Regions from separate parts of the Pantoea sp. CCBC3-3-1 genome, predicted to be linked through region 2. Evidence: predicted binding sites of a transcription regulator. Region 2 holds the regulator's gene; each other region holds the start of a gene.
The links. Region 2 encodes LexA, which represses DNA repair genes until DNA is damaged. Its sites were predicted from a motif close to TNCTGTATGTACATACAGNA; they were not measured.
Positions count from the first base shown of each region.

Region 1: uvrB (excinuclease ABC subunit UvrB) is a predicted target of LexA. The motif match lies at 3,333-3,352, and genes of this name have one in related genera.
Region 3: umuD (translesion error-prone DNA polymerase V autoproteolytic subunit) is a predicted target of LexA. The motif match lies at 5,280-5,299, and genes of this name have one in related genera.
Region 4: dinG (ATP-dependent DNA helicase DinG) is a predicted target of LexA. The motif match lies at 2,667-2,686, and genes of this name have one in related genera.

Region 1 is NZ_CP034363.1:1,464,472-1,471,850, reverse strand. It holds molybdenum cofactor riboswitch at 1-55, opposite strand, end outside; gene yvcK (uridine diphosphate-N-acetylglucosamine-binding protein YvcK) at 236-1,159, shown strand; gene uvrB (excinuclease ABC subunit UvrB) at 1,230-3,254, opposite strand; gene EHV07_RS07025 (ABC transporter ATP-binding protein) at 4,173-4,892, shown strand; gene bioD (dethiobiotin synthase) at 4,923-5,597, opposite strand; gene bioC (malonyl-ACP O-methyltransferase BioC) at 5,590-6,345, opposite strand; gene bioF (8-amino-7-oxononanoate synthase) at 6,329-7,379, opposite strand, start outside.
Region 2 is NZ_CP034363.1:278,387-285,765, reverse strand. It holds gene dinF (MATE family efflux transporter DinF) at 204-1,538, opposite strand; gene lexA (transcriptional repressor LexA) at 1,647-2,255, opposite strand; gene EHV07_RS01105 (diacylglycerol kinase) at 2,349-2,732, opposite strand; gene plsB (glycerol-3-phosphate 1-O-acyltransferase PlsB) at 2,861-5,290, shown strand; gene ubiA (4-hydroxybenzoate octaprenyltransferase) at 5,471-6,355, opposite strand; gene ubiC (chorismate lyase) at 6,357-6,884, opposite strand; gene psiE (phosphate-starvation-inducible protein PsiE) at 6,995-7,379, opposite strand, start outside.
Region 3 is NZ_CP034363.1:4,099,343-4,106,721, forward strand. It holds gene EHV07_RS19090 (hypothetical protein) at 1-166, opposite strand, end outside; gene EHV07_RS19095 (hypothetical protein) at 221-766, opposite strand; gene umuC (translesion error-prone DNA polymerase V subunit UmuC) at 884-2,005, opposite strand; gene EHV07_RS19105 (DUF4440 domain-containing protein) at 2,265-2,678, shown strand; gene EHV07_RS19110 (GrpB family protein) at 2,710-3,213, shown strand; gene EHV07_RS19115 (N-acetyltransferase) at 3,454-3,939, shown strand; gene EHV07_RS19120 (VOC family protein) at 4,063-4,482, opposite strand; partial or broken gene EHV07_RS19125 (hypothetical protein) at 4,641-4,742, opposite strand; gene umuD (translesion error-prone DNA polymerase V autoproteolytic subunit) at 4,745-5,260, opposite strand; gene EHV07_RS19135 (hypothetical protein) at 5,470-5,871, shown strand; gene EHV07_RS19140 (conjugal transfer protein TraG N-terminal domain-containing protein) at 5,895-7,379, opposite strand, start outside.
Region 4 is NZ_CP034363.1:1,510,594-1,517,972, reverse strand. It holds gene ybiB (DNA-binding protein YbiB) at 1-465, opposite strand, end outside; gene dinG (ATP-dependent DNA helicase DinG) at 484-2,643, opposite strand; partial or broken gene EHV07_RS07240 (arginase family protein) at 2,836-2,958, shown strand; gene EHV07_RS07235 (DUF3750 domain-containing protein) at 3,005-3,778, opposite strand; gene EHV07_RS07230 (GNAT family N-acetyltransferase) at 3,923-4,453, opposite strand; gene EHV07_RS07225 (MerR family transcriptional regulator) at 4,631-5,359, shown strand; gene EHV07_RS07220 (protein YohO) at 5,462-5,566, shown strand; gene EHV07_RS07215 (ABC transporter permease) at 5,553-6,278, opposite strand; gene EHV07_RS07210 (ABC transporter ATP-binding protein) at 6,280-7,212, opposite strand; gene EHV07_RS07205 (ABC transporter permease) at 7,209-7,379, opposite strand, start outside.

The sequences.
Region 1 (7,379 bases), 1.2 Mb from region 2:
GCCGGGGCACCTTATCCGGAGACTTAGGCGCCAGGGCTAAGTGTGATTTACCCTTAACTGCGTAAATCATGGTGGGGAAATTCTACCGCTTATCAGGCAGCGTTGCCAGAACAGAGTTTCGCTATGTATTTTGATATATAACGTTTTTTCGCCGCATTTTCGCGCCACATTCGCGTAAAATAAGGCAAAACTGGCCGACAGGTTTATCGCCGTATTAACATATTGAAGGAATTTTATGCGTAATCGCACACTGGCCGATCTCGATCGCGTCGTCGCTATAGGCGGCGGGCATGGCCTGGGCCGCGTGATGTCGGCGCTTTCTCCTCTGGGATCGCGCCTGACGGGCATTGTAACCACCACCGACAACGGCGGGTCGACGGGACGTATTCGCCGTGCCGAAGGCGGTATTGCCTGGGGCGATATGCGCAATTGCCTGAACCAGCTGATTACCGAGCCCAGCGTCGCGTCTGCGATGTTTGAATACCGCTTTGGCGGTCAGGGTGAGCTGGCTGGCCACAATCTGGGCAACCTGATGCTGAAAGCGCTGGATCATTTGAGCGTGCGCCCGCTGGAAGCGATCAATTTGATTCGTAATCTGCTGAAGGTAGATGCGTTTCTGATCCCCATGTCCGAGCAGCCGGTTGATTTAATCGCCCGTGACAATGAAGGCCAGTTCATTTATGGCGAAACGGCCATCGATCAGATGTCCGCTCCGCCGCAGGAACTGATGCTTTCTCAGGGTGTGAAAGCGACCCGGGAAGCCATTCAGGCCATTGCCGAAGCGGATCTGATCCTGATCGGCCCGGGCAGTTTTTATACCAGCCTGATGCCGGTATTGCTGATGCCCGATATGGCTCAGGCGCTGCGTCGCACGCCAGCAACCATGGTGTTTATTGGCAATCTTGGTAAGGAGTTAAGCCCGGCAGCCGCGCAGCTGACGCTGGCGGACAAGCTGGCCATCATGGAAAAGTATATCGGCAGGAAAGTGATTGACGCGGTGGTTGTCAGCCCGCGGATCGATACGCACGGTTTAACCGACCGCCTGGTGATTCAGGAACCGCTGGAAGCTGGAGATATTCCTTATCGTCATGACCGCCAGCTGCTGCACAGCGCGCTGGAGCATGCGGTGCAGGCATTTGGGCAAAAACGAGGCGATTAAAGCCCGAGAGATGAACGAAGGAGGCCCAGCCTCCTTCCGTTTTATGACGACTAAAAGGGCGATTCCGCCATTACGAAGCCGCGATAAACAGCTCGCGCACCTCGTGCAGCTGGTCACGCACGTGGGCAGCCTCTTCGAATTCCAGATTCTGCGCATGCTCCTGCATTTTGGCCTCCAGCTCGCGGATGCGTTTTTGCAAGCCTTTCGGTGACAAATCGATAACCGCCGCATCGTCTTCCACAATGCGCAGCGGCGTTTTGCCCCTTCCCTTGGTTTTGTTCTTGTTGATCCCCTGCCCCAGCTCAAGAATATCGGCGATTTTCTTGTTCAGGCCCTGCGGTACAATCCCTTTTTCCTTGTTATAAATTTCCTGCTTCTCGCGACGGCGCTCCGTCTCACCAATTGCGCGCTCCATTGACGGGGTGATTTTGTCGCCGTAAAGGATCGCTTTGCCGTTAACGTTACGTGCCGCACGGCCAATAGTCTGGATCAGTGAACGCTCGGAACGCAGGAAGCCTTCTTTATCCGCATCAAGGATCGCCACCAGCGAAACCTCAGGCATATCCAAACCTTCTCGCAGCAGGTTAATACCGACCAGCACATCAAATTTACCCAGTCGCAGGTCACGAATGATTTCCACGCGCTCTACCGTGTCGATATCCGAGTGCAGATAACGGACGCGCTCACCGTGCTCGGTAAGATACTCCGTTAAATCCTCCGCCATGCGCTTGGTCAGTACCGTGACCAGCACGCGTTCATTGATTGCCACACGTTTACGGATTTCAGAAAGCAGGTCGTCCACCTGCGTTGCGACCGGCCGCACTTCAATCAGCGGATCCAGCAGCCCCGTCGGACGCACCACCTGATCGATCACTTCTCCGCCAGATTTTTCCAGCTCGTATTTGCCGGGCGTGGCGGAAACGTAAATAGTCTGTGGTGCCAGCGACTCAAACTCTTCGAACTTCATCGGGCGGTTATCCAGCGCTGATGGCAGTCGGAAACCATATTCCACCAGCGTTTCTTTACGCGCGCGGTCGCCGCGATACATGCCGCCAATCTGCGGAATGGTAACGTGCGATTCATCGATCACCAGCAGGCCATCCGCCGGCAGATAGTCGAACAGCGTGGGCGGCGCTTCACCCGGCCCACGGCCGGAAAGGTAGCGCGAATAGTTTTCAATGCCTGAGCAGTAGCCAAGCTCGTTCATCATTTCGAGATCAAACTGTGTGCGCTGGGAAATGCGCTGCTCTTCCAGCAATTTGTTATTATCCAGCAACGTCTTACGCCGCTCGCCCAGCTCGATTTTAATGTCTTCCATTGCCTGCAAAATACGTTCGCGAGGCGTGACGTAGTGCGTTTTAGGGTAAATGGTGTAGCGAGGAATGACCGAATCAATCTGCCCGGTCAGCGGATCGAAAATCGATAACCGCTCCACCTCTTCGTCAAACAGTTCAACCCGCAGCGCGTAGTCATCCGATTCTGCCGGGAAAATATCAATCACCTCGCCACGCACGCGGAACGTCCCGCGCTGGAAGGCCTGATCGTTGCGGGTATATTGCAGCTCCGCCAGCCGCCGTAAAATAGCACGCTGATCGATAACCATTCCGCGCGACAGATGCAGCATCATTTTCAGATAGAGATCGGGGTCGCCAAGGCCGTAAATGGCCGACACTGAGGCCACCACGATCACATCACGCCGCTCCAGCAGCGCCTTGGTTGCCGACAGTCGCATCTGTTCGATGTGTTCGTTTACCGAGGCATCCTTTTCGATAAAGGTGTCCGAGCTGGGCACATAGGCTTCCGGCTGGTAGTAGTCATAGTAAGAGACAAAATATTCCACCGCGTTATCAGGAAAAAATTCTTTCATCTCTCCGTAAAGTTGCGCTGCTAAGGTCTTATTCGGCGCCAGAACCATCGTGGGACGGTTGAGATCGGCAATCACGTTTGCCACGGTAAAGGTTTTACCCGACCCCGTTACCCCAAGCAGCGTTTGATGCGCCAGCCCATCTTCAAGGCCTTCTTCGAGGCGGCGAATGGCCTCCGGCTGATCGCCAGAAGGTTTGAAATCGGAGTTGAGTTTAAAGACTTTGCTCATTGCATGGCTACCTGGTGATAAAAAAGCACGGACTGGAGAGTAATTTTACTCCGCTATGCCGAATTTGCCAGCAAAAAAGACTGGATATATCTACAGTTATTTTGCAGGATGTGTAGGTGAATGCCCGGCCCGCGTTTCGTCAGGACCGCTCGATGCTTAAGCATTAGGCATGGCGGAAGGTTATCCCCAGGCGGGATGAAAGTTTAACATTTGTCAATACGTGCTGACAAAATGCTGCACCTGGATTATGCCGCCCATTTCAGCAGCTTGATTTTCGTTAACTAGCTGATTTTATGTGGAATGAAAATTCAGATGAGTTTCGCAGCAACCCGTGCTCAGGCCGCGTCCGCTCTCGCCTCAGGCAGGTTTTCATCCTGTCATGCACACGGTTATCCACAGGAATAGTGGATAACTGATTGTAACGCCCGAGCCGTCTGCTGTGTATAAATCTTCAGTCGGGCATGAGTGCGTACGCAAATATTTTTTTTTGCTTTTTTTTTGTCGTTTAAGAACCTCTTTCCTGCCGGTCAGGCACACTTATTTTGCCAGCGCCAGCCTTTTTCACCCTTTATTTTCTGTCTGCCAGCACCCCATCTTTGCCTCCCATTCAGGCAATTGCACCACTGATGATAAGTCACGAGCACTGACAGAGTGCAAAAGACAGTTTCACCGGTAAATTATTAACATTTCCTGACCAATAACTGGTGCTAATTTCCTCACAACGGCCATTTTGTCACCGCCCCTTTTAAGTTGGCCTGTGAATTGCAAGGTACTCAGACCGCCTCACGCTTTCAAAACACCAGAGCGAGAAGCACAAAGCCGCAGACGTTTCGCAGGAAACGTTGACGACTGCTTGCCACACGACGTAGAGCGGATGCAATCAGGTGCGATCGAAAACTGTCTGGAGGAGAGTGTCAGATGCTGAGCTTACGTTCTGTTAACCAGTTTTACGGGCAGAATCATATCTTGTGGGATGTCGATCTGGATTTGCCGCCGGGCACCTGTACGGGCGTGCTGGGGCGGCCAGGGATGGGAAAAACCACGCTGGTCAACTGCATTATGGGTCACCTGCCCATCAACAGTGGCTCGATGATCTGGCAGGAAGACAACGGTCCGCCGCAAAACCTCCTTATGCAGCCTGTTGAACAGCGTGCTGCGCTGGGAATTGGTTATGTGCCGCAGGGCCGCCACCTTTTTTCACAGCTAAGCGTCGAAGACAATCTGCAAATTGCCCTGCTGGCAGGCGCGGGTCAGCAACGGCACCCTGCCATTCCGCCGATGGTGTTTGAACTGTTTCCGCTGCTCTACTCGCTGCGACATCAGCGCTGCGGCGAGCTGCCGGTCGATCAACAACAGCAGCTGGCGCTGGCACGAGCACTGGTTTTGCAGCCGAAATTGTTGATTCTGGATGAGCCAACCGAAGGCATGGCGCCGTGGCTGGAAGAGGAAATGGGCAATCTGATCCACCGGCTTAACCACGATTTTGGCTTAACGATCCTGCTACTTGAGCAGCGGATTTCGTTTATCCGTAAGGTGGCCGACTACTTCCTGCTGCTCCATCGCGGGCGCAACGTGGCGCACGGTAAGGTCGCGCAGCTGGATGAAAGCATGGTGAACACCTGGCTGACGGTGTCCTGAATTTGTGGCGGAATCCCTTCCGCCACGCGGCTATTCAGGCAGGCGCAGATACTGCCCTAAGTGGTCGAAATCTTTACCGTCGTGCAGATAAGGGATTTCGCCCAGCAGCGGTGCAGGCAAACGCTGCGTCAGGGTAGCCATATATTCCTGATGCCGCTTGCCCCGGGGCTGGATGTCGTTTGCAATCCAGCCCGCCAGACGCAGTCCGCTGGCCTGAATTGCCTGCGCCGTCAGCATGGCATGATTGATACAGCCCAGTTTCACCCCAACCACCAGCACCACCGGCAGCTGTTCCAGCTGTACCCATTCGGCAAAGGTGGTGGTTTCAGAAAGCGGTGTAAACCAGCCGCCTGCGCCTTCGGTCAGTACCCAGTCAGACTGGCTACTCAGCGTTGCCAGCCCCGCCGAAAGCTGGGAAAAGGTAATCGGTCTGCCTTCCTCCGCACTGACGATATGCGGCGAAGTGGGCTCGACGAAGGCCAACGGGTTAACCGTTTCATACGGCAGCGTCAGCACGCTGTTACGCTGTAAAGCCAGCGCATCGCTATTACGCACGCCCGCTTCCGTCACCTCACACCCGGAAGCGACCGGCTTGTACCCTACGCTGCAAAACCCTGCCGCTTTCGCTGCCTGTAACAGTGCGGTACTGGCTACGGTTTTACCGACTTCCGTATCCGTGCCGGTGATAAACCAACGCTTACTCACAATTTATTACTCCATAAACCAGTTGATAGCTGAGCAGATAGCCACGGTCATCACGCGGCCAGTGCTGCGCCAGCTGATGTAAATGCCGACGGCTCAGGCCACCGCTACGCCCCTCGTGCAGATGCGTCGCGCCGATGCCCTTTAGCGATTTCAGGGCGCTGAGCACGTCGGCAAAAGCGAGCGTTAACGTTTGTTGTTCAAGACGTAATCCAAAAGGCTGGCCCGCCTGGTGAATAGCCTCCGTCGGGAGAAAACGGTTGACCGGTGCAGGCAGATCCAGCGAGCGCCAGGCGATATGCATCTCACTAAGCGATCCGGCCGCCAGCGTCGAGAACAGCACCTGTCCGCCAGGTCGGGTGACGCGCCGCAGTTCTTTCAGCGCCAGACGCAAATCGTCACACCACTGCACGGCCAGATTGCTCCAGCACAGATCGAACCGCCCGCCGGCAAACGGCAGCGCTTCGATGTCGCCCTGCTGATAATCATCGGCGGTGTTCTCTTCACGCGCCTGCGCCAGCATGGCAGAAGATAAATCCAGCGCCGTAACCCGATTGCCCGCGCTGCGCCAGCGCTGGCTGAACCAGCCCGGACCGCAGCCGGCGTCCAGAACATTCAGTCCCTGCTGACGCGCCGCATAAGATGCCAGCTTTTCGCCACACAGACGCTGTAGTTCCGCATGCTGGTTATAGCTTTGCGCTGCCCGGCCAAAAGCTTGAGCAACGGCATGTTTATTAACCCTTAGCGTCATCGAGCACCTCCAGCAGCCGTTGGATATCAGCGGGCAGATGCGCCGCGCTCAGGGTGATGCGCAGACGGGCGGTGCCTGGCGGCACGGTTGGCGGACGGATTGCCGTGACCCAGCAGCCCTGCTCGCGCAGGTTTTCCGCAAGCTCAAGTGCTCGCACCTCGTCGCCAACAATCAGTGGCTGAATCGCGGTCGTGGATGCGAGGGTTTTCAGCCCGCATTCAGCGGCGCCCTGACGGAACTGCTGAATATTTTGTTGCAGGCGCTGACGCAACTCGTCGCCCTGACGAACGCAGGTCAAGGCCGCCTGCAACGCGCAGGCCTGAGCCGGCGGCATCGCGGTGCTGTAAATCAGATGGCGAGCAAACTGAAGCAGATAGTCGGCGATCTCTTCGCTGCATAACACCGCCGCGCCGCTCAGTCCGAAGGCCTTGCCAAAGGTAACAACCAGCAGTTCGGGCTTCACCTGCTGTTGCCAGCAGCTGCCACGGCCCTCTTCGCCAACCGTCCCGATACCGTGCGCATCATCCACCATCAGCCAGCCATGGTGTTGATGCGTTAACTGATGCAGTTTGGCCAGCGGCGCGCTGTCGCCATCCATGCTGAATACGCCTTCCGTTACCACCAGCGTCTCGCCCTCTCCCCCTTTGCCTGCCAGCAGCTTTGAGAGCGACTCGGGCTGATTATGCGCAAAGCGACGCAGCGTGGCCGGGCTGAGCGAGGCTGCCTCCAGCAGTGAAGCATGGGCAAGCTTGTCGGCAAAGATGCGATCGTCTTTCGCCAGCATGGCGCCGATCACCGCCTGGTTAGCGGCAAATCCTGAGATAAACAGCAGCGCGCGCGGATAGCCCAGCCAGTCGGCCAGCTGATGTTCAAATTCCTGATGAGGTACGCTATAGCCGGTTACGTGTCCCGATCCCCCTGCGCCCACACCATAACGTTCCGCACCCTGTTGCCAGGCGGTTATTACCTGAGGATGGTGGCTGAGGCCCAGATAGTCGTTGGCGGAAAAGTTAAGGTAGCGCCGTCCATCTACC
Region 2 (7,379 bases):
CAGTTTCTTGGCTTTCGTTTCAGCAAAACGGCTTGCAGCAACATAAAACGCTGCTTAAGTGCTTAACGTACAGATAATTGTAGTAGAAGATGGCGACTTTGCCTGGCTGAACGCTATTTTTAGGTTAAAAAATTTTGCAACAGCGGCGCAAAAAACAGAAAATATTTGGTATATCAGTGACTAGCGAAGCGGCAGGCAAGAAGTTACAAATTCTGACAGGGCGTAAACCAGCTGTTATGTCGCCAGTGGTAGCGCCAAATTGCCCATAAGGAAAGCCCGCGTAAAGTCAGAAAAACGGTGACGGCCAGCCATAAAGCATGATTGCCCAGCGAAGGCACCAATAACAGCGTGGCGCCATAACCCAATGCGGCTATCACCATGCCGTTGCGCATTTCACTGGCTCGCGTAGCGCCAATAAACATGCCATCCAGCAGATAGCACCATACGCCGCAGATCGGCAACAGAATTTGCCAGAACAGATAGCGATCGGCTTGCTGTTGCAGTTCAGGAAGTGAAGTAAGTAGCGCAACAATATGCGTACCTGCCAGCGCATAGATGACCGAAAACATCAGCGCGACCAGGCCAGCCTGACGACAGGCTGCCTGCCAGACGACCAGAAGCTTTTGAGCATCCCGTGCGCCCCAGGCTTCGCCAGAGCAAGCTTCAACCGCATAGGCAAAACCATCGAGCGCATAGGCAGTAAAGGTCAGAAACATCAGTAAAACAGCGTTAACGGCTACTGTATCGCTACCCAGCCTCGCGCCAAAGAAGGTCAGCGAGACAAAGCAGAGTTGCAGGAGCAATGAGCGCAGCATAATGTCACGATTAAGCCGCAGCAAACGACCAACATTGCCTCGCCAGGCCTTTTTCAGCAGGGGAAAAGAGACGCCGCGCATTTTCAGAACGTGCCATACCATGACCAGCCCGACCATCAACGTGACGTATTCGGCAATCGCGGTTGCGGCTGCTGCGCCCTCAACGCCCCACTTCAATCCGATGACAAACCACAGGTCGAGCAGAACATTCACCAGGTTACCCACCACCAGCAGAACAACAGGCGCACGCGCATACTGAACGCCTAACAGCCAGCCGAGCAGCACAAGGTTAGCCAGCATTGCCGGCGCGCTCAGCCAGCGAATATGCATGAACAGTGCCGCCTGATGCAAAACGTCACTGTTCCCGCCAACCAGCGACAGAGCAAGATGAGTAAGGGGAGTTTTAAAGAGGATAAAAGCCAGCCCGGCAAACAGCGCGATCAGCAAAGGCTGCATCAGCGCCCGAGCTAATGCGGGTTTGTCATTAGCGCCAAATGCCTGAGCGGTCAGACCGGTGGTGCTCATCCGTAAAAACAGCAGCAGCATAAACAGAAAGCTGGTGGTCGTTGTTCCTACTGCGACGCCGCCCAGGTAAACGGGACTGTCCAGATGGCCAATAACGGCAGTATCAACCAGGCCCAGCAGCGGCACGGTAATATTGGAAAGGATCATCGGCAGCGCCAGCCGCCAGAGGTGTTTGTCTGAGGAGGTTATTAATCGCATCATCATCCACTGCGCGACAGGATTACATTAGCGGTCCACAGCCGAACGGGACATTACGGCCAGAGGAGACGCGCCGCGGGAGCAACGGCGCGTACAAAACAGGGAAGCTTAAAGCCAGTTGCCGTTGCGGATAACGCCGACGGCCAGCCCTTCAATTGAGAAAGTCTGCTGACGCAGATCGACAACAATTGGCTGAAATTCACTGTTTTCAGGCAGCAGTTGAACAATATTACCCTGCTTTTTCAGCCGCTTGACGGTGACTTCATCGTCAATGCGCGCAACCACGACCTGACCATTACGCACGTCCTGCGTTTTATGCACGGCCAGTAAATCACCATCCATAATACCAATATCTTTCATCGACATGCCGCTAACGCGCAGCAGGAAATCAGCGCCAGGCTTAAACAAATCGGGATCGACCTGATAATGCCCTTCAATATGTTGTTCAGCCAGCAGCGGTTCGCCCGCCGCAACGCGTCCAACCAGCGGCAAACCGCCTTCTTCTTCCATCATCAGGCGGATACCGCGTGATGCGCCAGAAACAATTTCGATGACGCCTTTACGCGCCAGCGCTTTCAGATGTTCTTCAGCCGCATTCGGGGAACGGAAACCGAGCTGCGTGGCGATCTCTGCCCGTGTCGGTGGCATACCGGTCTGGTTAATATGGTCGCGAATCAGGTCGTAAACCTGCTGCTGCCTTGCCGTTAGTGCTTTCATCCCGCCCCCTGGTTGTTTATACAGTCGACTGTGAGTATATACAGGTATTTGCCGGTTGAAAACTATAAAGTTGAGTAAAAAACGACTGTTACGTTAATTTTGGAAAACATGCCGCAAATGAGGAATCAACAGCATTACCCAAACAAAAAGAGCCAGTAGAGTAGCCAGTAACACCGCAGCGGAGCCCATGTCTTTTGCGCGGCCGGCAAGCGGATGAATATCGCTGCTGATGCGGTCGACTACTGCTTCAATGGCGCTGTTAAGAAGTTCGACGATGATGACCATAATGACGGACCCCACCAGCAGTACACGGGTTATCGCGTCTACGTCCAGCCAGCAGGCAATCAGAATGGCGGCAAGCGCCGCTAACGATTCCTGCCTGAAAGCGGCTTCGTGCTGCCAGGCCGCGCGCAGACCTTTCCATGAGTAGCCCGCAGCTTTAATGATGCGAGTCAAACCAGTGACGTTATTTGCCATAATCAGGGAACCCTTTGTAAAGTTTAGCGTCAATGTGTGGGTGCAGCACATTTTGCAACACCACAGATCTCACTGGCGCTTTCTGGTATGCTTGCGGCGCTTTGCTAACAAGAGGCTTCATGTTGTCTATGTCAGGTTGGCGTAACTTATATTATAACTTATTGAATTTACCCGTTAAATTTCTGGTAAAGAGTAAGGCGATCCCCGCCGAGCCGGTCGCTGAACTGGGACTCGATACGTCGCGTCCTATTATGTACGTGCTGCCGTACGATTCAAAGGCCGATCTGCTGGCGCTGCGTGAGCAATGCCGCAAAGAGGATCTGCCCGATCCGCTGGATCCGTTAGAAATCGACGGTACGGTGTTGCCACGTCATGTGTTTATCCATGATGGCCCACGCGTGTTCCCTTACTTTGTGCCAAATCTGGAATCGGTCAAGCTGTTCCATGAGTACCTGGATCTGCACCGCAGCAACCCGCTGCTCGATGTGCAGATGGTGCCCGTTTCCGTCATGTTTGGCCGTGCGCCAGGCCGCGAAGTACAAGGGGATGAGCAACCGCATCTGCGCGTGTTGAACGGCATCCAAAAGTTCTTTGCCGTCCTGTGGCTGGGACGCGACAGCTTTGTGCGTTTCTCACCCATGGTCTCTCTACGCCGTATGGCGACGGAACATGGCACTGACAAATCTATCGCGCAGAAGCTGGCTCGCGTAGCCCGTATGCACTTCGCTCGTCAGCGACTGGCTGCGGTTGGCCCGCGCCTGCCGGTACGTCAGGATCTGTTCAGCAAGCTGCTCCAGTCCAAAGCCATTGCCAAAGCGGTGGAAGATGAAGCGCGCAGCAAGAAAATTTCCCACGAAAAAGCCCAGCAGAATGCCGTTGAGCTGATGGAAGAGATCGCCGCCGACTTCTCTTATGAGGCGATCCGTCTTACGGACCGCATCATGGGCTGGACGTGGAGCAAGCTCTATCAGGGCATTAACGTTAATGGCGGTGAACGCGTGCGTCAGCTGGCACAGGACGGCCACGAAATCGTCTATGTTCCCTGCCATCGCAGCCACATGGACTATTTGCTGCTTTCGTACGTGCTTTATCACCAGGGTTTGGTGCCGCCGCACATCGCTGCCGGCATCAATCTTAATTTCTGGCCTGCCGGTCCGATCTTCCGCCGTCTGGGCGCCTTCTTTATCCGTCGTACCTTTAAAGGCAACAAGCTCTATTCCACCGTCTTCCGCGAATATCTGGGCGAGCTGTTCACCCGTGGCTATTCGGTCGAGTACTTTGTTGAAGGCGGGCGTTCCCGTACCGGTCGCCTGCTGGATCCGAAAACCGGCACGCTGTCGATGACGATTCAGGCGATGCTGCGCGGCGGTAATCGTCCTATCACGCTGGTGCCTATCTACATCGGCTATGAGCACGTGATGGAAGTGGGAACCTACGCGAAAGAGCTGCGCGGTGCGACTAAAGAGAAAGAAGGCTTTATGCAGATGCTGCGCGGCCTGCGTAAGCTGCGCAACCTGGGTCAGGGCTATGTGAACTTCGGTGAACCGCTGCCGCTGGTCAATTACCTCAACACCCATGTGCCCGAGTGGCGCGACTCTATCGATCCTATCGAGGCACAACGTCCGGCCTGGCTGACGCCAGCGGTGAATGACATTGCTCAAAGCGTGATGGTGCGAATTAACAACGCTGGTGCGGCAAACGCCATGAACCTGTGCGTTACCGCCCTGCTGGCTTCACGGCAGCGTTCACTGACCCGCGAGCAGCTGACGGAACAGCTGGACTGCTACGTACAGCTACTGCGTAACGTGCCTTACTCGCCAGACTCAACCGTGCCGGACATGACGCCAGAAGCGTTGCTGGACCATGCCCTGAGCATGAATAAGTTTGAGATTGAGCAGGACAACATTGGTGAAATCATCGTTCTGCCACGCGAGCAGGCGGTGCTGATGACCTATTACCGCAATAACATTCACCATATGCTGGTGATGCCGTCGATCATTGCAGTGATGCTGATGCAGCATCGCGAACTGAGCCGTGCAGAGCTATTGCGCCAGGTCAGCGTTATTTACCCAATGCTGAAAAGCGAGCTGTTCCTGCACTGGAACAAAGAAGATCTGCCAGGCGTACTGGATGCGTTGGTTAGCGAGATGGCCCGTCAGGGCTTGCTGACTGCCGACGAGCAAACGCAGACGCTGCGTCTCAGCCCGGCACATTTCCACACGCTTCAGCTGCTGGCAGCTGGCGTGCGTGAAACGCTACAGCGCTATGCCATCACCTTCTCAATCCTCAGCGCAAACCCGTCGATAAACCGCGGTACGCTGGAGAAAGAGAGCCGGACAATGGCTCAGCGTCTGTCAGTGCTGCACGGCATCAACGCGCCAGAGTTCTTCGATAAAGCAGTGTTCTCGACGTTAGTGCTGACGCTGCGCGATGAAGGCTATATCAGTGATACTGGCGATGCGTTGTACGAGCAAACGCATAAGGTTTACCAGATGCTGGCCGATCTGATTTCGCAGGAAGTGAGAATGACGATTGAAAGCGCGCTCGTGCACGAGTAGCTGAGCGTTTTGACTGCTGAGAAACGCGAGCCTGGAACAAAGCGCGCTGGGCCATGGACGGCTCAGGATGAGCTGCCACGGATGCCGCTTTTTGCGTCTTTGTGAAAGGCTCGTGTTTTTGTGCCAGCACTATGCCAGCACCTTCAGGGCCTTAGACGGCCCTTTTTTATTGCCTGAAATTTAAAGCCAGTTGGCGAGCGGTGCGCTGCTCAGTGCAATACCGATAAACAGTACCAGACCCACGTAGTTGTTATTCAGAAAAGCCTGGAAGCAGGCTTCACGTTCTCGTGCGGCAATCAGCCTCTGCTGATGGAGGAACAGCGCGCCGGCCAGCAGTAATGTCCAGTAAAAAGGCCCGCCCAACTGCATCATCCAGCCAATCAGCGCCATCAGCACCAGCGTGGCAAACTGCAACAGTCCGATAATCAGCTTATCGAAACGTCCAAACAGAATAGCCGTTGATTTAACGCCAATTTTCAAGTCGTCGTCCCGATCCACCATCGCATATTGCGTGTCGTACGCGACGGTCCAACAGATATTGGCAAGGAACAGCAGCCAGCATGCAAGCGGCACCGATTCGCTTACCGCAGCCCAGCCCATTGGAATCGCCCAACCAAATGCCGCGCCGAGCACCACCTGAGGCAGATGGGTATAACGCTTCATAAAAGGATAAACCCAGGCCAGCGCCAGCCCGCCAAACGACAGCAGAATAGTCATGGTATTCATGGTCAGCACCAGACAGAATGAGACCAGCACCAGTCCGGCAAACAGCAGTTTTGCCTCTTTCGAACTGACGGCACCGCTTGGCATTGGGCGCTGCTGCGTCCGCTTCACGTGTCCATCGATTTTACGGTCGGCAAAATCATTCACCACACAGCCTGCGGCACGCATAAAAAATACGCCCAGCACAAACACCACCAGCACGTTCAGCGGCGGAATTTTCAGGTCAGCCAGCCACAGCGCCCATAAGGTCGGCCATAGCAGCAGCAGCGATCCAATCGGCTTATCAATACGCATCAGACGGCTGTAGGCCTGGAATTTATTCACGGGTAAAGACTTCTCCATACTACGGGTTCCTTTCGGCCTGCGATGCCCGATAAAGCGGTGCTGGCGGTAAAAACAGTTCAGTCAGTAACAGCGGTTTGCCGGAGAGACGCAGCAGTGAGCGACGTCCCCACAGACCATCAATTCGTCCCGGCTCAATAAAGTCGCGGCTCAGGCTTGACGAGGTAAACAGGTAGCGGCCCAGGGGGCGGGTGCCCAACTGTTGTAGCATCTGTTCCGGCCCCTGCAACGTAGATTCAGGCAGAACCGTTCGCGCAGCCAGCCAGGGTTCACCATCGCCGCACAGCAGGATCTCTCGCAACCAGTAGCGCGACGCCAGTGGCAGTAAAAGCGCTTCGGGTGCCGCTTCCTCTGCACTGATAAAGCCTTCCCGCACGATTTCAACCGTCACTTTTTGACAGTGACGCTCAAAACGGCGGGTCATTGAATCCTCCTCAAGAAGCCAGTCCAGCACGGAAGCGGGCAATTCAGGTGAGGAGACAGGTAGCCATTCGATGGCGCGCAGTTGTGTTAGCGCGTGCTCGGCCATTGCGCTTCTCCGGGCAAAATTAGGGTGCCCTAGTGTAACGCAGAGCTGAAGAGAGAACACAGAATGCCGGTCTGAATTAGTTTGAAAGGCCTCTCAGAACGGCACCACGGCTACTCTCTTTTCAAGCGGTTGCTGTTCGCCAGCCACAGCGTGACGACCAGAATCAGGATGGCAATAGAATAAGCCAGCGTATCGAACGGGTTTTTATGGTCGACGATAATCAGGCGGATAATCGCCGTGATGCCGATATACACAAAGTAGCGCAGCGGAAAATGGTAGCCGGACTGGAAATATTTCACGATCAGCGCAATAAACTCGAAATAGAGAAAGTAAATTACGATCCCTTCAATCAGCAGATAGGAAGAGGTTTGCTCACCCGTATTCAACAGGACATTGGCGAGATGAAAGGTTTCCTTTCCTAAAAAAATAGCCAAAATGCAGGCCAGAAAAATCAGTCCTACATTCAGGACCATTTGTAATACCCAGGCAATACGC
Region 3 (7,379 bases), 1.2 Mb from region 2:
AATTAAGCGGCCTTTCATTTATATCTTTAATCGTGCCTTCGTTAAATCCTAATTTTTTTGTAAATTTTAAAGCATGCTCAAAGTTAGCAACATAGCCCAGTGTGTCACTATATCCTAAAGTACGATATCCTTTCTTTTTTCTGAGAGATGATAAAAGATTAAACATAGCCCCCCATTTAATATTGAGTGTGGACGCACCTTATCCACACTCATATAAATATTATTTTCCTTCAGCAGAGCTTTTAATATTTTTTATTAAATCCTGCAATCCGGAACTCGCCAGTCTTTTTTGAGATGATGAGCTATATGTTATAAAAAGACGGCTCCCTGAACCATTTTTTTCGAGCTCAATAGTAAGGTGATCATCATAATCACCCCAGTCGGAGCCCATTTTATAATAGCTGCCGGGCATTGAATCCCATTCCTGATGGCTGTCAGTTATTGCGCCAGCTACCCACTCGCCGTCGTTATTCCTTTCTCTGATCGACCTTAACTCATCGTTGGATAAAAATTTATACTTTCGCTTTATTCTGGCCGCTGCCGTATCAACATCAACAGGGATCTTGAAGCTTTTTGAAGTGGATTCTTTTTTTTCTGACTGACGAGGAGTCATGACCTTAGAAGAATTATCTGAGCCATCCCCTCTTAAAGAGCCCATTAACCCTGATGCATCATCACTAATTTTTTTATTTGTTTCTGCTATCTCACTCATACTACAGGCAGTCAGTAAAACAGGTAGTATTAAGGCTAGTCCGACACTCCTCATATTCACTTTCCTCCATAATTTAATAACTTTTGCACAATGTAACAGGCCGTAAGACCCTGACGCATTGTTCAATGAAAGTCAATAATTCGGGGTCGACGGCTGAGCACATTAATAGAACTACTTCACCTTGATGATGTCATCCAGCCTGGTTGTAAAGGCAGGCGAAAGTCTTTCTCTTCGCATCTTCCAGCCTGTGGCATCACTTTTAATGCCCTGCCCTGCAAACCAGACCGAACCTTTACCTGAGTGATTAATGCTATCGATTAATGTCATCAGCTCTTCGCTGTTTCGATGGGGCTGAAAGTCATCAAAAAGGGTCAATTGAGATATAGCAGCGCTTCGGAAATCAGTGAGTATCACGCCAGCACGATGATAACGGTGCCCTGGGACAAATATCGTATCAAATGCCTTTATAGCCGCGTTGATGATATCCCGTGAATCCTGAGCGGGTACAGCAAGCTCTGTTACCGCCTGGTTCTTATAAAACACCTCATTTTCTGAGAAAGGGCTGGTACTAATGAAAACTGCTACCCGTTTACAAAATTGATGCTCTGCACGGAGTTTTTCTGCTGCACGTTCAGCATGAGCGCAAATGGCCTGATGCAGGCTGACTTCGTCCGACGGTTTTTCTCCAAAAGATCGGGAGCATATGATTTGTTCTTTTGGGGCAGTAAATTCTTCTAAACCGAGGCAAGGAGTGCCGTTCAGCTCTCTGACCGTGCGCTCAACAACTACTGAGAACTGTTTACGAATGAATGAAGGTGACAGCTCAGCCAGCTGAAGTGCATTGTTAATTCCCATAAATTGTAGTTTTTTACCCAGCCTACGTCCGATACCCCAGATCTCCTCAACTGGCACTAAAGCCATTAACTTACGCTGACGCTGTCTGTCACTGAGATCTACTACACCTCGCGTTGCGGGCCAGCGCTTACTTGCATACTGAGCCAGTTTGGCGAGCGTTTTTGTAGGGCCTATTCCCACTCCCACAGTCAGATGTGTTCTTCGCTTAATCTGAGTACGTATATGATGGCCAAACTCTTCAAGCGACAACAGATTACTCACCCCTTGAAGATCACAAAATGCCTCATCAATGCTGTATATTTCCACGCGCGGGGTTAGAAGCTGCAAAATAGTCATCACTCTGTCTGACATATCAGCATATAAGCTGTAATTACTTGAAAATGCTACAACTCCCTTTCTCTCAGCCTCACGACCAACCTTAAACCAAGGATCGCCCATTTTTAACCCAAGTGATTTTGCTGCTGAGGAGCGGGCTATTATGCAGCCATCGTTATATCTGAATGGCACTCACAGTTAGTAATATGTAACGACATGATTTTTATAAGTATTGAATTACTAACTTTTTCTGTGTGTTAAGAGCCGGAGGGCTACATCAGTTAACAACTTTTAGATCGAATCCGATGAAAAGCATCTTCAAAAGGAAATGATCAGTCACCGTCCGTAGTGTGCCAAAAGCGGAAGTAGCGCATGAACTGTTATGGTAAATTTGAACTTCCGGCTTAATCACTTGAGGATAAGCAAAATGCTTCTGGAGAAGCTCAGATTGCTTGAGTGCAGCCTTCACGGCGACAGGCGCAATGATCGGGAGTGGCTGGAACTGATTCTTCATCCTGAATTCCGTGAAATCACCCGGTCAGGTGTGACGGTCGACCGGTCAGAGACCATTGCGTCGCTGCTAAGTGAAAAGGCTGCACCGTTAATTCTCAGCAGCGATTTCCGTCTTACGGAGATGGGCTGCGGTTACGCTCTGCTTCACTATCGGACGTTTTACGCTGATGGCAGCCATCATGCATTACGTTCCTCTTGCTGGATTTGTTCGGATGAGGGCCAGTGGACTCTGTTTTTTCACCAGGGAACGCCGGCTGCAGGCAATGCCGGGGTTCAGGGTTGAGTTGCACATTTTGGACAGAGAGAATGCGTTTATGCGGAAGATTATTGTTGTGCCATACGATGATAAATGGCCTGAGATGTTTGAAGCTGAAAGTTTACTGATAAAAACATTGCTCGGTGGAATGGCTAAGGATGTCCATCACATTGGAAGTACGTCAGTTCCTGGTCTCTCAGCAAAGCCCGTAATTGATATACTACTTGAAGTTTCCGACATCAATGAATTGGATAAGTACCATTCAGCAATGGCCCACGCCGGGTATGTTGCTCGCGGTGAGAACGGGATTGCGGGGCGCAGATATTTCATTAAAGGTGGTGATCAGCGTAGTCATCAAGTCCATGCGTTTGCAGTCGGAGATATGAAGGTATTGAGACATCTTGCTTTTCGTGATTATCTTCGAATAAACAAAGACATCGCAGAAGAATATGCTGAGATAAAACACGCAGCTGCATTACTCAGCAGGAACGATGCTCGTCGCTATAGCGCCCTCAAAGCGAAATTTATAGAGCGTCATCAACAACTAGCGCTAGCTGTCTGAGAACGATTGAGATTGGGTTCGTTGCCGGGAGGGTATGTTCAATAATGATGAATTCACTAAGTATTCACCAGTCAACGTTTGCTGTTCGCTCATAGCTGCATTCAGCCGCTGTGTACCGTTAGTAGCAAATATCAGTGCTCTGAGGAGGGAAGCGCTGTAGAGCTCATTGTTGAGATAGCTCCCTTACTTCTGTTTTCCTTACGCTAGGATAAATCATTACATTTTTCTTGAGGACCATACATGCACATCACCATCTGCAGACCAGACGAATATGATGATTTAGCTGATATTTTTATCGAAATGGAAACCTACTATAACCAGACGCTTTGCCTATCCAGGAGTGACATGTCCGCGTATCTGAGGGATAAGATCTTTGCAGCCGACTCCGGTACCGAAGTTCACAAAGTGGTTTGTGATGGAGTTATCGCTGCGTTCTCATGTGTGTCAGTAATGTACCCCTCACCGCGTTTCAGTGGGCAAATGTTTATCAAAGAGCTTTTTGTTTCTGCACCTTTCAGAAGGGCTGGAATTGGGAGAGGGCTGATGGGTTTTATAGCCAGCCGTGCTAAAGAACGGGAATGCTTTCAGCTCGACTGGTTATCAGTGGCAGCAGACCCACAGGCGCAAAAGTTTTATGAGTCTCTCGGTGCTCAGATTATCAGGAGTGTTAACTATCATCGGATTTCTGGCCCATCAATAGATAAGCTTGCACGTAGTGCCAACTGAAGCATTCAGGCAAAGATACTCTCCGTTGAAACCATATCATTATGGTGGGTCCCCTTCTCGCTCACAGTGGACCTTCAATTCAGTAATCTGGTCCGCCCCGCCCCAGAAGCGGACACTATTATCTCATTCGATAAACTGACTAAATCGCAAAAGATAACCATCTGGATCCTGCACGAGAAACTCTCTCTGGCAGGCAGAGCTTTCTCCGATACTGTAATGGCTCTCGTGGAGATCCCGATAAAGCGTTACGCCATGCGCATGTACCCGGGCGAGAATCTGTTCAACGTCATCAACTTCTATCTGAAAATTTATGCCACGTCCGAGTGGCCTTGTAAATTCTCCCGTGTTCCATCCATCCGAGTGGTATTGCTCAAGCATTAGTTGGGCTTCACCAAGATTGAGATAAGCAAAATCGGGTTCTTTTCGCTTTATCATAATGTTGAAGCCAAGCACATTGACATAGAAGTGCAGGGAGGCGGGAAAATCCGTTACCGTCAGCTCTGGAACCATACGGTTCCAGAAGGGGTCTTTTTTTTCAGTCATTTTCTCATCCTTTATTGGCTGACCCAGCATACATCAAGTGGCTTAATCCTGTTCGTAACTAAAACATTACGTCCGCTGTTCGCTCATAGCGGACCATTTTTTTCTTTAAACCTGAAGAATTGAACGCTCGAAACTAACTAACACTTCTCACCACTCAGATCGTTATTAGACAGCACCACCACAGGTTTGCCACGGAGATCGGGTCTGAAAACTGTCTCGCATGAAGCGTAAAATGAGTTAACATCGACCAGGGCGAACACTGTTAAGCGTCCCTGAACTTGAATGAATGCACAAGATGGCGTACCACGCCGAAGACAACTGTTTCAATATCGTCATTCAGTGCTATAGCTGAATATGCCGGGTTAGCCGGCACCAAGGCTGGTGAAGGCAGTAGTTGTAGCCTCTTACAGGTAAATTCTCCATCTACAGCTGCGATAACAATGTCACCGTGTTTAGCTTCACGTATACATTCAACTATAAGTAAATCTCCGTCTCTGATGCCAGCGTTACGCATTGAGTCACCTTCTGCCCGCACCAGGTAGGTGCTTTCCGGATAGCGAATACAAAGGTCATCAAGGGAAAGACGCTTTTCGACATAATCCTGAGCAGGAGAAGGGAACCCACATGAAACCCCATCGCTAAACAACGGAACGCATGCCAGTGATGGATTGCTACCTGTAAGTCTGGCGATCGCCGCCATCATCAAAACCGGTGTGTTGGCTGAATTTTTCTGCGAAGTTTTATCCCAACACATCGTCTGTTCTAAAGGAATCGGCATGGTTCGCCCCCTCAAATTATACTGTATATAAAAACAGTATAATAATGCATTTTTAGTGATGACAAGTCGTAACGCATCGGAAAAAATTAACCTGATGATTTTTAGAGAATTTATTAGGTAGCTCTGGGTACTGAAGCAGTAATTAGTAATTGCTCAAAAAATCCGCTATAGTCCCACAATAATTCTCTAACTCAGGACAGGAGCCTAAAATGCATCTGAACCAAGAGGAACGAGCCAGCCGCCGAGGCGAACGTATTGCGTTTTATTGGACGTTCCTAAAAAGAAACTTCTTCAATTTGAATCATAAGCTTGTCTCATGGGCCACTAACCATAATATGCCCGGTTGGGTTGGAAATATCCCGGCGGTTTTATTATTTTCTCTAATTATTTTAGCGTTTATATTTTGCGGAATGCTTATCGCAGGATCGGCACTACTTTTGGGAGGGCTAGTTTTTGTTGGCTCAGCTCTCTTATCTAGTTCATCAACAGCTAAGGATATGGATGAAAACAATCCCATATCCGGTCAAAAGCCAACTATGGAATACAGGACTCATGGAGATGCAGGTTCAGGATGGTATGCTTCTGGTATAAAACTTGAAGACGACGACTAAAGCATCAGTCGCCGTCTTATCTTTTATTTTCCTACTTTATTAACAACCAAATTTGCGCCCGCTTCGCCTAACTTCCCTCCTGAGTTTTTGCTTTCAGCCGTACCGCTTACAAAAGCATTGCTTAGCGATTGAGCGATATTGACTCCTGCCCATGATAAAGCGCCTAGCCAAACGGCAGGAAGTACAAGAAACATAGTGCCCATAACCAGATTCATAATAAGGTCATCGGTACTGTTCTGCAGACCTGCCATATTAAACCGGCTGTGAGTATCTGAGCTGTATAATGCAGTCAGCAGCCAGCTGTCGAGCCAGCGAGCCAGTTCCCACCAGAACGTCAGGAAGTTCAGGGCGAACATCACAAAGGTCAGCGTAATAACGGTTTTGAACTCATAGGCCGCAAACGCTAGGATCAGCGGCAGCATGACATATATTGCCATCAGCAGGATGGCCTGCACCATCGGCAGCGCCTGCCGCATCGCATCGAACGCCGGGAACGCCGCCAGACTGCCCAGAGAGGCCCCGGCAACAGAGGCCACGCGCGCCGCGGCATTATCAAGGGTAAAATCAGCGTTACCGCCATAGCCGGCATACACATGCCCGGTCTGTGAGACCGTCAGGCTTTCCGGGCTTACCAGTCGACGGATGACGGCTTCCTGGTAGTCACTCTCATTAAAGCCTGACATTTTCATGGCGGCCGAGATGCGCAGCCACATATCGGGGTCGGCCTGGTCCTTCACGCGGGCTTTCAGCCCGGTATCCGCACTGCTCCACCACTCGCTGCAGGTGGGATAACCGCCTCTTCCGGTATTGGGTCGGCCGCTGTCCCGGCTGTCACTCCACGGGAATGCAGCCCGGGGCAGTTTCGACTGTAGCGAGGGATAATACCGGCTCAGGAAGGTACTGCTGCCGATCCATTCGATATCACGCAGCGTGGTTTTGTCCTTTGTCTGCCCCTGGTCCTGCTGCTTCCAGAGATAGAGCGCGACTGAGTAACAGTCGTTGGTGAAGTCCTGCAGCTCTTGCGCCAGCGCTTTGTTATCGATGCGCGTGTGCTGCACCTCAAAGCGGATTTGCCGCATATCCGGCCGGCAGGGGATGGTCGCCACGGCCGCCTGGGTGACACCTTTTGAGAGTTTATGAATCAGCACCCACCACACCGGTGCTGCGGCCGTCTGGTCGTTGAGACTGGAGACCACGCCGGCATAACCGCTTTCATCCGGCGCTTTCGGGGTCCAGACGCCACAGGTTTTAGCCCGGGTCGTGTCGTACTGCATTGTGCTGAGGCTGACGTTAATCAGCGGCACACAGCAGGCAATCATCACCAGGAACCCGGCATAAAGCGCGTTCTCGATACGGGGCAGCGACAGCATCCCCTTGTTGCCTTCATCCTCCCCTTCTTCGCGAACCCGCATCCAGATACCCACAACCCTGAATGCCAGCGGCAGAACAAAAAGGCCGGTACCCAGCAGGACGTTCCACAGGCCGTGATTGATGACCCAGCCGAGCAG
Region 4 (7,379 bases), 1.2 Mb from region 2:
AAACACCAGCTTTCCCTGCTCCAGACGCTGCTGCGCCTGCTCTGCACCACTACTCGCCGTGATGCCCAGCCCGGCGAACACCGCTTCGCTGGTGACACGCGTCGGGTCATCGCTGACGCCATGCACCACCACCGGAAAGCCTAACGCGGAAAGCAGCAACGCCAGCAGCGGCGTCAGGTTGCCCTGTTTACGGGCGCCGTTATAGCTGGGAATAACAATCGGCATCGGTAAACTGGCCGGCGGCGTTAAGGTGATTACGCGTTCCTGCATCGCCTGATAAAAACCGAGCATCTCCTCCTCGCCTTCTCCCTTGATACGCAGCGCAATCAGGATGCCGCCCATTTCCAGCTCGGGCACCGCACCGTCCAGCATCTGCCGGTAAAGATCGCAGGCGGTAGTGAAATCGAGATCGCGGGCATGATTTTTTCCACGCCCGACTTCTTTGATAATTTTTGTGTATTCCATGCTTCTGCTCTTGGGTTGTTAGCGACGACGGCGCACGGCTTTTTTCGTTTTCAGCAGCGGGCTGGCCTTGGGCAGTTCCCCTGCGGGCATAGCCGGTTGTTCAATCGGAAATACCGGCAGCGCGCCCAGCAGACGCGCACCATAGCTTTTGCTCAACAGGCGTCCGTCGTAAATGATGATTTCGCCAAAACATTCATGACTGCGAATCAGTCGGCCAACCTGCTGAATTAAGTTAAAAGAGGCGCTTGGCAGGCTTTGGACTTCAAACGGATAACGCTTCAGGCTTTTCAGCCATTCGCCCTCGGTCAAAATAACCGGACTGTCCACCGGGGGGAAAGCAATTTTATGAATATGCACCTGCGAAAGCAGATCGCCTTTCAGATCCAGCCCCTCGGCAAACGACTGCAAACCGACCAGCACGCTGGTTTCACCCTGCTGCACTTTTTTACGATGCAGCGCCACCAGCGCCGGACGCGGTTTGTCACCCTGTACCAGCATCATCAGCCGCAGCTCGGGCAGATAAGCAATAAATTGCTGCATTGCCCGGCCGCTGGCAAACAGCACCAGAATGCCTTTGTGTGCGCCCTCTTTGATCTGCTGGCGGAAAAAATGCGCCATTTCAGCCAGATGCGCGACTTCATTAGCCAGCATCGGCTCATAGCGCATCTGAGGAATAATCAGCTTGCCCTGGGTGACGTGGTTAAACGGCGAATCCAGCGCGACGAAACGGTCGCCCACTTTTTCACTCAGGCCAGCCATTTCCTGTAGGCGCTGAAAGCTGTTCAGCGAGCGCAGCGTCGCCGAGGTCAGCACCACATGGGGAATTTTGCGCCACAGCAGTTTTTCCAGCTGGTCGCTAACGCGGATCCCGGCACAGTGGAACAGCAGATGCGGATTGCCTTCGCGCAGCTCTCGGGTCACCCACTTCGATACCGGCGCGCCGGAAGCCTGTTCCATTGCCGAAAGCCGCCACAGCTTGGTGCTGGCTTCAAACCAGCCAAGCGCGCGGTTCATTTGCAGCAGCGTGCGGTGCAGGCGCACCACGTCAAACTGCCCGGTCTTTTCGCTCAAATCGTTCATCAACGCTTCAGCCAGTCCGCGCAGCCCGTCACTAAGCTTAAACAGCCGCGCACAAATCGTCATCACCTCTTCCGGCAGCCGCCCCATTTCAAAACGGTATTCCGCTTCCTGCGGATCTGCCGGCAGGAGCTGGTTGAGGATCTGCGACAGCTGCTGAAGCTGCTCGCGCACCTCTTCACAATGTGCCTTCAGCCGCTCAGGATTACTGAGATTCGGCGGCCTTTTAGGACGGAACTGCGCCATACACTGTTCAACCAGGCGGCAGAACAGGTCAAGCTGAAGCGTGCTCCAGGCGGGCGTAATGTCGCCGCTCATCTCCAGCGCATCACGAGCAACATCCGGCAGATGATGGCCTTCATCCAGCACCAGCAACAGATTCTTCGGCGGCGGCAGTACCGACTCCGTTTCCAGCGCCGCCATCACCAGCGCATGGTTCGCCACTACCACATCGGCATTTTCAATTTCCCGGCGTGCTACATAAAACGGGCATTCCCGGAACCAGTGGCAGTTGCTGCCAAGACAGTTGGCTTTATCGGTACTCAGGCGCTGCCAGAGCGAATCATCAATGGTCTCTTCACAGTGGTCGCGCAGACCGTCCCACTGATGACGATTGAGGTTTTTTTCAAGCGACGTGCAAAGCTCGCGCTCGTCTTTGCTGGCGGTCATACGATCGTCAAGAAACAGCAGCAAATCGCCCTGCTTCTCTTCATCGGTCGCCAGCGCGGAGAGATTCCGGGGACAAACATAGCGCCCGCGCCCAAAGGCCGCGGTGAATTGCAGATCGGGGATGATCTTTTTCAGCAGCGGTAGATCTTTGCTGAAGATTTGATCCTGCAACGCCACGTTTGCGGTACTGACCACCAGCGGCTTCTCCTCCGCACGGCTCACAGCAATTCCCGGAATCAGATAGGAAAGCGTTTTCCCGACGCCCGTGGGCGCTTCAATCGCCAGATGACGGCCATCGTCGCCGGCCAGCGTTTTTGCCACTTCGGCAATCATCTGCCGCTGCGGCGCGCGGGGAATAAAATCGGGAATTTGCTGCTGAAGGGCTTTGTACCACCCAGCGATTTGCGCTTTTAACGCGGCATTTAACGCCATGACGACCACTTTTTTCTAAAACGACCTGTATTTTTACACAGTACGCACTTTACGTCAGCACTTCATGTTTAATCCTTCAGCATGGCATGCAATTTTGCCTCATCACGGAAGGCGCGCAGAAGTGGTTCACGGCTGCGGCCACGCCGGGAGATCAGCGAAAACATTGCCTGATAGCTACATCGTTCGGCTGCAATTTTACGGGCGCTGGTGAAAAAACACGGGCCGGTGGGTCTGATTCATGTTGATGCCCACACCGATACCAACGATGAAATGTTTGGCGAAAAGATCGCTCACGGCACCACCTCGCAGCTGGCCGCCAATATTCTTTATGAAATGCTCTGCGTGCTGCCAGGCGTTAAATTCAACCGCTGACGTCGCTGGCTTTCGCCATGCCCAGACGGCCAATAAAAGGCAAGCGCAGCGCCGGAGAGCGGACATCCACGCCCAGGTTAAAGGCCAGAATGTTGATTTCAACACCTTCCTGCGCGCCAATCGTAAAGCCCAGCGCGCCCAGCAGGGAAACCTGCAAACCTTTACCGGAAGGCGGCAGGCCAATCGGATGGCTTAGCGGGCGGAAGTCCTTGCCAATGGCATTCGCCGGAAGATCCAGCTTCAGCGCGGGCACTTCTCTGCCGATATGCGCTAAAAAGGTGTTGCTGTTAGGGCCTGGCCAGACGCGATAAGTGTGTGGCCAGGGATAGCTGGCAATAGCGGCTTCAATATGCGGGATCATCGCTTCCGCCGCCGCGCCACGGTGTTCCACCAGCAGACCCGGTTTAGCGCCGAACCAAAAACCATCCGGCAGCGCATAGTTCTGGCGTATCACATTGCTGCTTCCCCAGCTGACCACCTCATAACGGTGATATCGCGTCTCGCCCGCTTTCTTAAAAATAATCCACGGATGGACGGCGAGCAGACCACGCCAGCCAAAAGTGGGTGCCGCATAAACCTGCACAATCGCGGTGTCTTTATAGTGCAGTGCATCGGGTGCCAGCCCGGCGGAATCCCGACGAGCCGTTGACCAGTTCTGACCGGTTAACACCACGCCGCTGTGGGTGGCTTTAACATAGCTCTGTGCGAAAGAGAGCAGCAGCACGCAGATAAAGCTGATACTGATGACTTTGAGATAGAACATATTTTTGGGTGTATCCGACGGTAACGAGTGGCATAAAAGGGGATCGGTGGGCAGGCAATCCGCGACAGCACCTGCTCAGGATGTGACCAGAATCACATTACTGGCAACAGATACTGCGTTCAATCATTTTTTACGCAAGACGCACTATTCGCCTGGCGTTAAAAACTTGTACATCACCGTGGTGGCATCCAGTACGCCCTCCGTCGATAACGCATAAGCCGGGATCTGCCCGCTGATTTGCCAACCCTGCGCCAGGTAGAGCTGTTCAGCGACGTCACCGGAACGGGTATCAAGCACCAGCAGCGAGCGGTCTGCCTGGCGAGCAAGATCTTCAGCTCGCTCCAGCAGCGCACGCGCAATGCCCTGTCGCCTGGCGGAAGGATGCACCAGCAGCTTGGCGATTTCGGCGCGATGGCTGCCGTTCGGCATCATGCCCAGCACCACAATCACCGTCGCCACAACTTTTCCCTGCTGGCGCGCCACCAGCAGCTTTTTTTCGCCTGCTGCCAGACTGCTTATTACGCCTTGCCAGAATGCGATCATGGGTTCAGGATCGGTGCTGATAAAGCCTATACTTGCTCCTGTAGCGACACAGCCGCTCAGGACATGAAAGAGCTCGTCGCGCACTGAATCAGCCTGCTCAGCATTTAGTAATAGATAGTCAATGTTGTTCATTAGCGGTCTGCCAGAAGTGCATATGGACGCCGGACGAATCAGACGCATGAAAGCGTTACAGCTTATGAGATATAAAGTTTTTCACGCGTTACATCAACTTGTACAACCAAATAATAGTTGTACAACAATAAAGAGTTCGATACGGTTAAGGGAGTGGAATAAGGTCTGAGGGTATGAATGACATTATACAGTATTGGTGATGTTGCTGAACGATGCAGGATTAATCCGGTCACGCTTCGGGCATGGCAGCGTCGCTACGGCTTGCTGAAACCCGCGCGTACCGAAGGCGGACATCGTCAGTTCGACGATGAGGACATTCAGCGCATTGAAGAGATTAAGCGCTGGATTGAAAGCGGCGTTCCTGTAGGGAAAGTAAAAGCGCTGCTGGAAGGCGAAAACGTCAATATTCATGATGGCTGGGTAACGCTTCAGGAAGAGATGATGACGGTTTTGCGCCACGTAAAACCCTCCAAACTCCGGGCGAAGGTGGCTTCCACCGGGCGGGAGCATCCCGCCGATGCGCTTATCGATCACGTATTTATTCCGATCAGACAGCGGTTGGGCCTGGATCAGAACACGGCAAGAGCGATGTGTAGCCTGCTGGACGGCATCCTGATTGATTATGTCGCCTTCTGTCTGACCGGCAGCAGAAAAAAAGCCGGTAAAGACGCGCTGATTATTGGCTGGGGAACAGATGACCGCACCCGAATCTGGCTGGAAGCCTGGCGGCTGTCGCAGCAGGGATGGCGTATGGACGTGCTGGCCGAACCGCTGGAGCTGCCTCGCCCTGAACTGTTTCCCGGACAGCAGCTGTTTATCTTTACCGGTAAACCGCTGACTCGCCGCCAGCAGGAACAGATGTCGCACTGGCAGGAGCAGGGGTTTTTAGTCACGCACCTGAGCTGATTTCCTCCGTTTATGCCGTTATAAAAGCCAGCAAAGGCTTAACCCTGAGGGGCGAAAAACGTTATACTTCGCGTCTTCCTTTATTTGCAAACGAGCGACGGCATGAACTGGCAAAAAATTGGGGTGGTCTGCATCTTTCTGATGATGGCGCTGGGCGGTATTGGCGGCGTGATGTTAACCGGATACACCATCCTTATTCGTTCCTGAACTGCCTTAACAGGCGCTCAAACAGGCGATCGGTAATCACCGCCAGCAGCGCCATCAGGCAAGCTCCCTGTATAATCCAGGCGGTGTTAAACCCGCTCAGGCCAATAATCACCGGTGAGCCAAGCGTTTTCGCGCCCACCGTTGAGGCTATTGCCGCCGTGCCGATATTCACGATTGTTGAGGTGCGAATGCCAGCAATAATCACCGGTGCGGCCAGCGGCAATTCCACCCTCAATAACACCTGCCAGGGTGTCATTCCAGCGCCTTCTGCGATCTCACGGACGCTGGCCGGAACGGCGGTTATCCCGGCGAGAGTGCCCTGGAGGATCGGCAACAGCCCATAAAGCACCAGCGCAATCACCGCCGGCTCTTTACCAAATCCGATAAGTGGAACGGCGACAGCAAGCACCGCAACCGGTGGAAACGTCTGTCCCGCCGCGACCAGCGTTTCTACCGTGGATCGAAAGGCTTTCCCCGCTGGCCGCGTCACCGCTATTCCGCATCCCATCCCTGCCACAACGGCAATCGTGCCGGAAAGCGCCACCAGTTCAATATGCGCCAGCGTTAGCTGCCAAAAACTGTCCTGCTGATAGACCGGCCTTTCCAGCTCGGGAAACCCACTGGCAAAAAGCGGGCCGCTCAGCGGCAACAGCGTCACAAAAGCGATAAAAAACAGGATCAGCCATATTAGAGGATCGCGTAATAACCGCATCTTAGTCTCTCCGTGGCCGGATAAGATCGGCAAAATGCAAGACGCCAAGCGGCTGGTGTTTAACATCTATCACCGCCAGACGATCGGTTCGCCGCGCAATAAACTGTGACAGTGCTTCACGTAGCGTGGTGGTTTCGACAATCGCCTCCTCCTGAAGCCATTCGCCGCGCCGCGCCGCTGAACCCGCGTTATCAAGCGATAAAAGCCGGATGCCCAGCTCGCTGCGCCCGAAGAAATCCCGCACAAACTCACTGGCTGGCTGCGTCAGCAGCTGTAGCGGCGTGCCCTGCTGCACGATTTTCCCCTGATCCATTAACACCAGCCGATCGGCCAGCGTCAGCGCCTCGTCAACGTCGTGCGTCACCAGTACAATCGTTCGGCCAGAGATCTGGTGAATACGCGTAATTTCCTGCTGTAATGCCGCACGCGTAACCGGATCCAGCGCGCCAAAAGGTTCGTCCATCAGCAGTATTTCGGGATCGGCTGCCAGCGCCCGCGCCACGCCAACACGCTGCTGCTGACCGCCAGAAAGCTGATGCGGATAACGCTGACGTAGCGATTCATCCAGATGCAGCAGCGCCAGCAGTTCACTGACGCGCTGCCGAATCTGTTGCGGCGGCCATTTCAGCAGATTTGGCACCGTGGCGATATTTTTCTCTACCGTCCAGTGAGGAAACAGGCCCGTCGACTGAATGGCATAGCCCATCCGGCGGCGCAGCGTCTGAGGATTGATCCGGCGAATATCCTCTCCCGCCACCTGAATAGAGCCTTCGTCATGGGGAATCAGCCGGTTGATCATTTTCAGCGTGGTGGATTTGCCCGAGCCGGAAGTGCCAATCAGCACCGTAAACTCGCCTTTGGCGATATGCAGCGTCAGTTCACTGACCGCAGCCTTATGCGAAAAATATTTGCTGACCCGGTCAAAGGTAATCATGGGCGAGCCGCCTCCACCGCGGTAATAACGAATTTAAATAAGCCATCGGCAATCACCGCCATTGCCACAACAGGAATGACGCCCAGCAGCACCAGTTCCAGCGCGCTGCTGAACAAGCCCTGAAAAATAATCGCACCGAATCCGCCCGCGCCGATCAGCGCGGCCAC